Regions from separate parts of the Micromonospora sp. NPDC005174 genome, predicted to be linked through region 2. Evidence: riboswitches for the same ligand, from Rfam matches in the RefSeq annotation. Region 2 holds a riboswitch; each other region holds the start of a gene.
What was found. Region 2 has a riboswitch for S-adenosylmethionine ahead of ABZU91_RS12565 (ABC transporter substrate-binding protein). Riboswitches for the same ligand answer to the same signal wherever they lie in the genome.
Positions count from the first base shown of each region.

Region 1: it holds a riboswitch for S-adenosylmethionine, as region 2 does, so the genes downstream of both, thrC (threonine synthase) here and ABZU91_RS12565 (ABC transporter substrate-binding protein) in region 2, are expected to answer to the same signal.
Region 3: it holds a riboswitch for S-adenosylmethionine, as region 2 does, so the genes downstream of both, ABZU91_RS20470 (aminotransferase class V-fold PLP-dependent enzyme) here and ABZU91_RS12565 (ABC transporter substrate-binding protein) in region 2, are expected to answer to the same signal.

Region 1 is NZ_JBEXIJ010000018.1:56,302-60,178, forward strand. It holds gene ABZU91_RS20380 (metalloregulator ArsR/SmtB family transcription factor) at 1-35, opposite strand, end outside; gene ABZU91_RS20385 (DMT family transporter) at 125-1,093, shown strand; SAM riboswitch class I at 1,161-1,296, shown strand; gene thrC (threonine synthase) at 1,307-2,593, shown strand; gene ABZU91_RS20395 (GNAT family N-acetyltransferase) at 2,830-3,849, shown strand.
Region 2 is NZ_JBEXIJ010000008.1:207,873-211,749, forward strand. It holds gene ABZU91_RS12560 (amino acid transporter) at 1-1,180, shown strand, start outside; SAM riboswitch class IV at 1,267-1,378, shown strand; gene ABZU91_RS12565 (ABC transporter substrate-binding protein) at 1,797-2,558, shown strand; gene ABZU91_RS12570 (amino acid ABC transporter permease) at 2,604-3,383, shown strand; gene ABZU91_RS12575 (amino acid ABC transporter ATP-binding protein) at 3,380-3,877, shown strand, end outside.
Region 3 is NZ_JBEXIJ010000018.1:76,371-80,247, forward strand. It holds gene ABZU91_RS20465 (FUSC family protein) at 1-168, shown strand, start outside; gene ABZU91_RS20470 (aminotransferase class V-fold PLP-dependent enzyme) at 178-1,446, opposite strand; SAM riboswitch class IV at 1,494-1,614, opposite strand; gene ABZU91_RS20475 (PrsW family intramembrane metalloprotease) at 1,638-3,116, shown strand; gene ABZU91_RS20480 (hypothetical protein) at 3,135-3,302, opposite strand; gene ABZU91_RS20485 (co-chaperone GroES) at 3,385-3,723, opposite strand.

The sequences.
Region 1 (3,877 bases), on a different contig from region 2:
GGTACGGCGGTCAGGTCGGGTTCGTGCAGCTCCATGTGACCAGTCTAACCCTTGTTCGACAACGATCGAACAACACCCTATGGTCGGTGTCGTTGGTTCGAAGATACTCGAACAGGAGCTGACGATGCGATCCCGCGCCGCCGCCTACCCATTGCTCGCCGCGCTCGCCTGGGGTGCGATGTTCCCGATCCTGGCCACCGCGCTGACCACTGTCGACCCGCTCAACCTGACCACCGCCCGCTATCTGTTCGCCGCCGTCATCCTGGTCGGCATCCTGCTGCTCCGCGAGGGGTCGGCCGCGCTGCGGCTCGGCGGTCGGGGAGCCGAGGTAATGGTGCTGGGCGTCGTCGGCTTCGCCGGTTTCAACCTGCTCACCAACCTGGCTCTCGAACACGCCGCCCCGCAGCAGGTCTCCCTCTTCGTGGCGACCACCCCGATCATCACCCAACTGGTGCGGTGGGCCCGGGACGGCGTACGACCGAAGCCCTTCCTGCTGGCCCTCTCCCTGGTGGCGCTCCTCGGAGTCGGCCTGGTGATCACCCGCGGGAGCCTGGCCGGCCTCGGCCAGTTCGGTCTCGGCGGCCTCATGATGATCGGCGCGGTGCTCGGCTGGGCCGTCTACACCCACGGCGCGACCCGGTTCGGCGGCTGGTCGCCGCTGCGCTTCACCACGCTGACCGCGCTCGCCGGCACGGCCGCCATGCTGGCCGCGAGCATCGGCGCCGACGCCGTCGGGTGGCAGCACGCGCCGACGGCCGCCGACCTCGTGGCGATCACCCCGCAACTGGCGTACGCCGTGCTCGTCGCCGCAGTCGTCGCGGTGCTGGCCTGGAACACCGGCGTGCAGCGGCTGGGCGCGGCCAACGCGGCCCTGTTCATGAACCTGGTCCCGGTGACCACCTTCGTCGTGCAGATCGCCCGTGGCTACCGGCCGGAGACGGTCGAGCTGGTCGGAGCGGCGATCACCATCGCCGCGCTGGTCGGCGCGAACCTCGCCGCGCGGACCCGTCCCCGGCCCTCGTCGCTGCCCCGGCCGACAGCGGTCACCGACCCCGTCGCGGTGGTCGACCCGGTGGCGGTGGCCAACCGCTGACCCACTGGCTGGGATGCCCGGTGGAGGCGCCGGGCAACGTTGCCTAGACTCGACGGCACAACTGCATACCTCATCCAGAGGGGCTGAGGGATACGGCCCGACGACGCCCCGGCAACCACCCCGCGCGCTCACCGCTGAGCGACCCGCGGGGCAGGTGCCAATTCCGTCCCCGCCGCACCGTGCGATGCGGGGAAAGATGAGAGGACTCTCGACATGACGTCGACGCTCGCCGCCTCCGGCATCGACACCTCCGCCAGCCCCGCCCGTGCCCTCGTCTGCCGCGCCTGTTCGGCCCGCTACCCGCTCGCCGCCCAGCACGCCTGCTACGAGTGTTTCGGCCCGCTGGAAGTCGACTACGACACCGCCGCCCTGGCCACGGTCACCCGCGAGCAGATCGAGGCCGGCCCGGACAACATCTGGCGGTACGCCGCGCTGCTGCCCGCCGGGCAGGACCCGGCCACCCGGGTCACCCTCGACCCGGGGCTGACCCCGCTGGTGGCGGCACCGCACCTCGCCGCCGAGATGGGCATCACCGCGCCGCTCTGGGTCAAGGACGACAGCGCCAACCCGACCCACTCGTTCAAGGACCGGGTCGTCTCGGTGGCGTTGACCGCCGCCAAGGCACTCGGCTTCACCCGCTTCGCCTGCGCGTCCACCGGCAACCTGGCCAACTCGGTGGCCGCGCACGCCGCCCGCGCCGGCGTTCCCTCGATCGTCTTCATCCCCTCCGACCTGGAGCAGGGCAAGGTCATCACCACCGCCGTGTACGGCGGCGAACTGGTCGCCATCGACGGCTCGTACGACGACGTCAACCGGCTCTGCGGTGAGCTGGTGGAGACCGACGAGTTCGAGGACACGGCCTTCGTCAACGTGAACGTCCGGCCGTACTACGCGGAGGGTTCCAAGACCCTCGGCTACGAGGTGGCCGAGCAGTTGGGCTGGCGGATTCCCGCCCAGGTGGTGATCCCGATGGCCAGCGGCGAACTGCTCACCAAGATTGACAAGGCGTTCTCCGAGCTGGTCGAGATCGGCCTGGTCGACGCGCCGGCCGGCGGCTGGAAGGTCTTCGGCGCGCAGTCGGCCGGCTGCAACCCGATCGCCACGGCCCTGCACGCCGACACGGACACGATCATCCCGGTCAAGCCCACCGGCATCGCCAAGTCGCTCAACATCGGTGACCCGGCCGCCGGCCTCTACGCACTGGAGGCGGTGCGCCGCACCGGTGGCTGGATGGAGTACGCCGACGACGACGAGATCCGCGCCGGCATCCGCGACCTGGCCCGTACCACCGGGGTCTTCGCCGAGACGGCGGGCGGCGTGACCGCGGCAGTGTTGCGCAAGCTGGTCGAGTCCGGCCGGCTCGACCCGACGGCGGAGACGGTCGTCTTCAACACCGGCGAGGGTCTGAAGACCATCGACGCCGTGGCCGCACAGGTCGGGCCGACCCACCACATCAAGCCGTCCCTGCGTGCCGCCCGGGACGCGGGGCTTCTGGGCTGAATCCGCCCGGTGACTGGGTTTTCGCTGTGAGTGTGGAAAACCCGCCGCTCTGGACTTGACGGCAGGAACCGGACGGCGCAAGATGCTCCGTGCGGGAGGGCATTTCGCCGAAGACTTTTGAAGTTCTTGCGACCCAACGCCGGAGGCGTTGTGCGAATGCCCCTCCCGACCACGTCCGACAGGGCCAGCGAATAATCGCTGGCCCTGTCGCTTTTGCGGCTGTCAGGCTCACCGGCATGAGCATCACGATCGTGCCGTTCGACGGCACCGACCGGGCCGCGGTCGACGAGGCGTACCGGATCGGAGCGGCGGCCACCGAGGCCGACCTGCCCGACTTCCCACCGTCCTGCCGGCAACGCTTCGACGGGTTCTTCCACGCCCCGATGCCCGGCACCCGCTCGCTCTGGGCGCTGGCCCGCCTGGACGGTGCGCCCGCCGGTTACCTCCAGCTCGACCTGCCGCAGCTCGACAACACCGACAACGCCACCGCCGAGCTGAAGGTCCATCCGGACCTGCGGCGTCGTGGTGTCGGCCGGGCCCTGCACGAGTACGGGGTACGCCTGCTGCGCCAGCACGACCGCAAACGGGTGACGGCGATGACGGTCTCCGCGCTGCCCGGCGGTCCGGCCCGACCGGTGGCGGGTCACGCGTTCGCCGCCGCGATGGGCGCGCACTCCGCGCTGGCCGAGGTGCGTCGCCGGCTGACCATCGCCGACATCGACCGGCTCGCGCTGCGGGCGGCCCTGGCCGACGCGCAGCCCCACGCCAAGGGCTACCGGTCCGTCTCCTGGCAGGGCACCACCCCACCCGAGTACGTCGCGGACGTCGCCTACCTGGACGGCCGGCTCATGACGGACGCGCCGCTGGGCGACGTGCAGTGGGAACCGGAACAGGTCGACGCCGAGCGCATCCGGGGCAACGAGCGCGCCCTGGACGCCCGGGGTAGGCGGCGCTACCACCTCGGGATGCTGCACGAGGCGTCGGGCCGGCTGGTCGCCTGGACCCTGCTCGACGTGGGCGCCTCCGTCGACTGGCACGCGTTCCAGCAGATCACCATCGTCGACCCGACCCACCGTGGCCACCGGCTGGGCCTCATCGCCAAGGCGGAGAACCTGCACCATCTGCTCACCCACGAGCCCGCGGTACGCGTCGTCGACACCTGGAACGCGGCCAGCAACAGCTACATGGTGGCGATCAACAAGCAGCTCGGCTTCCGCCCGGTGGACGCCTGGGACAACTGGCAGCTCACCCTCTGACGGGTATCCGCCCCTACTGCTCGCCGAC
Region 2 (3,877 bases):
GGTGATGCCGCACATCCGGGGGGACCGCCAGGACTCGGAGGATCGGCCGCTGGGCCGCATCCGGGGCGCGCGGCGGTTGCTCACCACCGCCGCCGCGACGATGAGCGTCTTCCTGATCACCAGCAGCGTCACCACCACCGTGCTGATCCCGCCCGAGGCGTTCCAGCCGAGCGGGGCCGCCAACGGCCGGGCGTTGGCCTACCTGGCCCACCAGCACCTCGGAGGGGTGTTCGGCACGGTCTACGACCTCTCCACCATCGGAATCCTCTGGTTCGCGGGGGCGTCCGCGATGGCCGGGCTGCTCAACCTCGTACCCCGGTATCTGCCCCGCTACGGCATGGCGCCGACGTGGGCCCGCGCGGTCCGGCCGCTGGTGCTGGTGTTCACCGGGGTGGCGTTCCTGATCACGGTCGTCTTCTCCGCCAGCGTCGACGCGCAGGGCGGCGCGTACGCGACCGGGGTCCTGGTGTTGATCACCTCGGCGGCGACGGCCGTGACGCTCGCGGCGCGGCGGCGGCGTCAGCGCGGTCGCGCGGTCGCGTTCGGGGTCATCGCCGTGGTGTTCGTCTACACCACCGTGGCGAACGTGGTGCAGCGTCCCGACGGTGTGAAGATCGCCGCCTGTTTCATCGGCGCGATGATCGTGGTGTCGGCGCTGTCACGCGTGCTGCGGGCGTTCGAGCTGCGGGTCGACCACGTCGAGCTCGACGAGGTGGCGACCGGCATGATCGACGAGCGCGCCGGACGTCGCATCCGCCTGATCGCGCACGAGCCGGAGCGCCGCGACCTGACGGAGTACCGCGACAAGCTGGCCCAGACCATGGCGGACAACGACTTCCCCGACGACAGCGACGTGATCTTCGTCGAGGTCCGGGTCACCGATCCGTCGGACTTCGAGACCGGATTGCTGGTGCGTGGCAGCGTGGCGCACGACCGCTTCCCGGTGCTCAGCCTGGCCAGTTCCTCGGTGCCCAACGCGCTGGCCGCGCTGCTGCTGGAGATCCGCGACCGCAGCGCGCGACGCCCGCACATCTACTTCGAGTGGACCGAGGGCGGCCCGGCCCGCAACGTGCTGCGCTACCTGGCGTTCGGGCAGGGCGAGATCGCCTCGGTCACCCGGGAGATCCTGCGCCGCCAGGAGCCGGACCAGACGCGCCGGCCGCACGTGCACGCAGGTTGACCTGCTCGTCGGGCGCAGGCCAGGGCTGGTGAGCGTGGTCATATCGGCTGGACGACCGACCGGTGGCTGCTGCTAGCCTCGGCGCAGGTCATGAGCGCCAGCGACAAGCCCCGGCTCGCTGGCCGGCAACCCTCCTCCGCGGTGGGGTGCCCCGGGTGAAGACCAGGCACCGGCAGGACGTCGGTGCAAGCGTGGCCTGGCACCCAGGTCAGCACCAAGACCCGGGAGACCTCATGCACATCCTCAGCCTCACGCCACCGGCCGTCCGGCGCATGCCGGCCCTGACCCGGCGTCGGCACGTGGACCTGATGCGAATGCGCAGCGCGGCGTGTACCGCCGCCTGAAGCGCTAACCCCTCCCCTCTCGCCCGCCTCCCGGGCACCCACCCATCCGCGCGACCCCTCGCGTCGATCATGAAGTTGTTGCCCGTCCGACCGGCGTGTCGGGGCAACAACTTCATGATCGACGGGGTCGACCTGTTTTTTTGGAGATGACTGTGCGTTTTCTTGGTCGATTTGTTGTTGTTGGCGCGGTTCTTGTTGCTGGTGGGTTGAGTGGCTGCGGGGGTGGGGGTGGTGGCTCGGCGGCGGGTAGTGGTGGCAGCAACCCCTACGGTTTGGCGCAGCCGGGTGTGCTGCGGGCCGGCACGCTGACCGACGCGCCGCCCAACGTGTACCTCAAGGACGGTAAGTTCACCGGCTTCGACAACGACCTGCTGACCGCCGTGGCCGGCAAGCTCGGCCTGCGGGTCGAGTTCGTCGGTACCGACTTCTCCGCGCTGCTGTCCCAGGTCAACAACCACAAGTTCGACGTCGGCAGCTCCTCGATCACCATCACCGAGGCGCGCAAGAAAACCGTCGACTTCGGCAACGGGTACGACTTCGGCTACTTCGGCCTGGACGTCCCGGCCGGTTCACCGATCACCGGGTTCGACCAGCTCGCCGGCAAGCGGGTCGTGGTGGTGCAGGGCACCGTCCAGGACGACTACGCCACCGGCAAGCAGCTCGACCCGGTGCGTGTACCGGACTACAACGGCGCGATCAACCAGCTCAAGGCGGGCACCGCCGACGCCTGGATCGCACCGGCCGAGATCGGCGAGAAGTCGGCCGCCGACAGCAACGGCAAGATCACTGTGGCGGCCAAGGAGCTCAGCCCCGCCCCGACCGCGTACGCCGTCGCCAAGGGTGGCGACAAGCTGCGCGAGGCGCTGAACAAGGGCCTCGACGAGGTGATCGCCGACGGCACGTGGAGCCGGTTGCAGGCCCAGTACTACCCGGGGCGACCGATCCCGGCCGACTTCACCCCGGGCAGCGGCAAGGCGGCGGCCCCGGCCACGCCGTCCGGGTCGGCGCAGCCGTCCGCCTCGACGGCGTCCTGAGCGACAAGCGGTGACGAGCGAGCGGGACGGTAGGAGAGGCGAACGATGGATCCGTTGAGCACCCTGTGGGAGACGTTCTTCGACGCCGACGCGATGCGCGAGGCGCTGCCCGAGATGCTGACCGTCGGGCTGCCCAACACCCTGATCCTGGCCGTCTCCGCCGCCCTGCTCGGCACGGTGCTGGGTCTGCTGCTGGCCGTGGCCGGCATCTCCCGTAGTCGGTGGCTGCGCTGGCCCGCGCGGGTCTACACCGACGTGTTCCGGGGGCTGCCGGCCGCGGCGACGATCCTGCTGATCGGCGTCGGGCTGGCCCCGCTGGGCATGCAGGTCTGGGGACCGGAACCGTACCCGCTGGGCATCCTCGCGCTGTCACTGATCGCCGCCGCGTACATCGGGGAGATCTTCCGCTCCGGCATCCAGTCGGTGGAGGCAGCGCAGTTGGAGGGCGCGCGGGCGCTCGGCTTCTCCTGGGCCGACGCGATGCGGCTGGTGATCATCCCGCAGGGCATCCGGCGGGTGCTGCCCGCCTGGGTCAACCAGCTCATCGCGCTGATCAAGGACTCCAGCCTGGTGTACTTCCTCGGTCTGGTGGCCAGCCAGCGGGAGTTGTTCCGCATCGGGCAGGATTACGCGGCCACCACCGGCAACGAGTCCGCGCTGCTGCTGGCGGGTCTGTTCTACCTGGCGTTGACCGTCCCGCTGACGCACGTCGTCAACGCGATCGACCGGCGGTTGCGCCACGGCCGGCCCACCACCGCACCCGCGGACGACGAGGACGAGGACGACCCAGCGCTGACTGGCATCCAGGAAGGAGACCGGCGATGACCACCACCGCGACCACCACCTCGGTCAGCGTCGACGCGCGTGACGTCCACCTGGCCTTCGGGTCGAATCGCGTGCTGCGCGGCGTCGACCTCAGCGTGCCACGCGGCGCGACGGCCTGCGTGATCGGCCCGTCCGGTTCGGGCAAGTCCACTCTGCTGCGTACGCTCAACCGACTGATCGAGCCGGACCGCGGCGACGTCCTGCTGGACGGGCGCAGCGTGCTGCGCGACGACCCGGACGCGCTGCGCCAGCGGGTGGGCATGGTGTTCCAGCAGTTCAACCTCTTCCCGCACATGAGCGTGCTGCGCAACGTCACATTGGCGCTGCGTCGGCTCCGCAAACTCGGCGAGGACGAGGCTGTCCAGGTCGCCCGCGCGCAGTTGGAGCTGGTGGGGCTCGCCGGTAAGGCCGACGCCCGGCCCTCGCAGCTCTCCGGTGGTCAGCAGCAGCGGGTGGCGATCGCCCGGGCGTTAGCGCTGCGACCCGAGGTGATG
Region 3 (3,877 bases), on a different contig from region 2:
GCCCAGATCCGTACCACGGCCAGTGACCTGCTGGTGGCCTCCGGGATCGAGCAGGAGGAGGCGAACCGCTGCATCCGGATCTCCTTCGGGGAACAGGAGCGGCCGGTCGGCGAACCGGCCGAGCCGGGCGAGGCGCCGAAACCACCCACCGCCCCGCCGGTCGGCTGAGCACGGGGCTCAGGCCAGCTCGGCGAGCGCCGCGAGCAGCCGGTCGACCTGGGCGGCGGTGCTGCCCAGACCGATGCTGGCGCGCAGCGCGGTCGCCGGAAGATCCCTTCGGCCGGTACGCGCGGCAGCCTCGCCGAGCAGCCGCCGGGCCAGCGGATGGGCACAGAACAACCCGTCGCGTACGCCGATCCGGTGCTCGGAGGCGAGCCGCGCGGCCACCGTCGCGGAGTCCTGACCGGCGACCACGAACGACACGATGCCGACCCGGGGCGCGTCCGCGTCGAAGGTCCGCAGCTCCACCACGTGCGGCAGGGCGGCGAGGCCGTCGCGCAGCCGAGCCAGCAACGCCTGCTCACGGGCGTGCAGCGCGACCCGGTCGGCGTCGGCCAGCGCCGCGCACACCGCCGCCAGCGCCACCGCGCCCAACAGGTTCGGGGTGCCGGCCTCGTGCCGGGCCGGGCCGGTCGCCCAGGTCACGTCATGGGTGGCCGGCCCGACGTTGCTGGTGGCACCGCCGCCGACGAGGTACGGCGGGGCGGCGTCCAGCCAGTCCGCCCGGCCGACGAGCACACCCGCGCCGAACGGGGCGTACAGCTTGTGGCCGGAGACGGCCAGGTAGTCCACGTCGAGCGCGTGCAGGTCGACCGGGGCGTGTGGGGCGAGCTGCGCGGCGTCGAGGACGATCCGGGCGCCGTGCCGGTGGGCCACCCGGGCCAGCTCGGCGACCGGCCACAGCTCACCCGTCACGTTGCTCGCCCCGGTGACCGCGACCAGCACCGGCAGCGCGGGGTTGCTGTCGCGGCGCAGCTCGGTCAGGGCGGCGGCGAGAGCGCGTACCGCCCCGGCCGGGTCGGCGGGCACCGGCAGGCGTACCGAGCCGCGCGGCCAGGGCAGCAGGTTCGCGTGGTGCTCACCGGCGAAGGTGACCACAGTCGTGCCAGCGGGCAACGACCGGGCCAGCAGGTTGAGGGCGTCGGTGGTGTTCCGAGTGAAGATCACGTGGTCGTCGGCACGCGCGCCGAAGAAGTCGCCGACCGTCTGCCGGGCCCGCTCGTACGCCAGGGTGCAGCGCCGCGACAGCGCTCCCGCGCCCCGGTGCACGCTGGCGTACCAGGGGAGCAGTTCGGTGACGGCGTCGGCCGCGGCCCGCGCGCACGGCGCGGTGGCCGCGTAGTCGAGGTTGATCTCGCCGGGTACGCCGAGCACGTCGAGCGCCACCGACGGCGCGGACGCGACGGCGGGCAGGCTGGGCAGCGAGGGTACGAGAGTGACGGACACGCCGGAACCTCCGGGGTCAGGGACCCCGGGTGTGCCTGTCGGGACGGGGTCCGCGCTTGCCCAGCACGCCGATCGGGCTGGGCCCGGTCATCACCCGGGGCACCCCACCGCGAACTCGACGAGGGTTGCCGGCCAGCAAGCCGGGGCTTGACGCTGGCGCTCGTGACCTGCCGGCAGCATAGCGGCTGTGGATGCGCCCGGACCAGCCGGCGGCGGATGGCTACGCTGACCGCATGGCCGACACCCCGCCCGGTGCACCCCTGCCGTCGCCGCCGCACACGCCCGCGGCCCCGCCCGCCGGCTCGTCACCCGGGATGCCGCCGCGCCGCTTCGGCTGGGTGCGGTTCCTGGTGCTGGCCGGGGTGGTGCTGCTCATCGCCGCGTGCGCGGTCTTCATGGTGTTCACCCTCGGCCAGTCGCTGGGCGTACAGGCGCTGCTGGTCGGGGTGGTCGCCGCGATCCTGCCGGTGCCGGTGCTCGTCGCCTGCTTCCTCTGGCTCGACCGTTACGAACCGGAACCCCTGAAATATCTGATCTTCTGCTTCGCCTGGGGCGCGTTCGTCTCCACGGCCGCCTCGCTGAACGTGAACGAGTTCGCCGCCGGACGCTTCGCGGACTGGGGACTGCCGGATGCGCTGACCGGCGTGCTGGTGGCACCGTTCATCGAGGAGCTGACCAAGGCCCTCGGCCCGATCCTGCTGCTGATCTTCCGCCGCCGGGAGTGGTCCGGGATCACCGACGGCCTGGTCTACTGCGGGCTCTCCGCAGTCGGCTTCGCCATGGTGGAGAACATCCTCTACCTGGGCGGATACGGCTACGCGGCCGGTGCCGACCGGTACGGTCCGGCGACCGGTACCCAGCAGGTGATCGCCATCTTCATCGTGCGGATCCTCCTCTTCGGGTTCGCCCATCCCCTCTTCACCTCGATGACCGGTGTCGGCCTCGGGGTGGCCTCCCGTACCGCCGACCGGCGTGTCCGGGTGCTGGCCCCGATCGCCGGCCTGCTGCTGGCGATGATGCTGCACGGGACGTGGAACCTGCTGCCGACGCTGACCCAGGCCACCGGCGAGGCAGTGATCATGCTGTACGGCTTCCTGGGCCTGATGGTGCCGGTGTTCTTCGGCGTGGTCGGGCTGGCCGTGTGGTTGCGCGCCTGGGAGGGACGGCTCACCGAGCGGACGCTGCCCGACTACGTACGCGCCGGCTGGTTGAGCCCGCCCGAGGTGGCCGCTCTGAGCAGCCTGGGTCGTCGGCACGCCGCCCGGAGCTGGGCGCGCCGCGTCGCCGGGGACGCCGGGGCGCGGGCGATGCGCGGATACCAGCTCGCGGCGACCCGGCTGGCCCTGCTGCGCGACGGGACGCTGCGCGGTCTCGACCGCAAACCGGCCGACCGGGAGCGGACCGCCGTCGAGGAACGTCAACTGCTGGAGGCGATCACGGCGTACCGGTCGTACTTCGTGGGCCGCGATCCGCAGGCCCCGGCCGGCGTCTGGGACGGCAGCCAGTACCACCTGCGCTTCCCGGACGGTACGCGGCGATCGGTCGCCGCGCCCGACGAGCCGGTGGTGCCCATCCCGGTGGTGCTCGCCCCGCCGCCCCCGGTCAACCACCCGCCGGCCGGCTGGCACGAACTACGCCCCGCCGCGCCGTGGCCGCACGGTCACGCCTGAGCGCGGCCGGGCGGCGGGTCAGGTCATCAGCGTGGTGAGGAAGTCGCCGAGCCCCTGGGCCATCGCCATGAGCGCGACCCCGATCCCCTTGAACAACTGCGCGGCACCGTCCGGGCGGAACGCCATGAAGTAGATCAGGAACGCGACGCTGCCCCAGGTCAGCAGCTTCTTGACGAATACCGGCATCGTCCCTCCCCAGGGCCACGGTCGCCGGCTGGCTTCCCGTCGTACGCGCCGACAAACGGCGCGACCGCGCTCGGGGGGAGGTCTACAGGTAGAGGCCGGTGGAGTCGTTCTCCACCCGTACGGCGGCCACGGCGTGCACGTCGCGCTCGCGCAGCAGCACGTACCCGCGGCCGTGCAACTCGACCTCGGAACGCTCGTCCGGGTCGAAGAGCACCCGATCGCCGGAGACGATGGCGCGGACGTTCGGCCCCACACCCACGGCGGTCGCCCAAGCGAGGCGCTTGCCGACCGCGGCGGTCGCCGGGATGACGATGCCAGCGGTGGAGCGACGCTCGCCCTCGCTGCCGTCCATCCGCACCAGCACACGATCGTGCAGCAGGCGGATGGGCAGGCCGGAGTCGAGATCCTGGTCGGCGGTCACGGGGCAGACGCTACCGTGTCGCAGGTGACCGGCTGCCGGTGGTTACGCCCACGGCGATGCGGGCATTGTGTGGCGGAACTGCCCTACGGTGTCGGGAACGGACGTATGCTGTCCGACCTGTCGCCCTGGGCGGACGACTCTTCTGCCAGGAGGT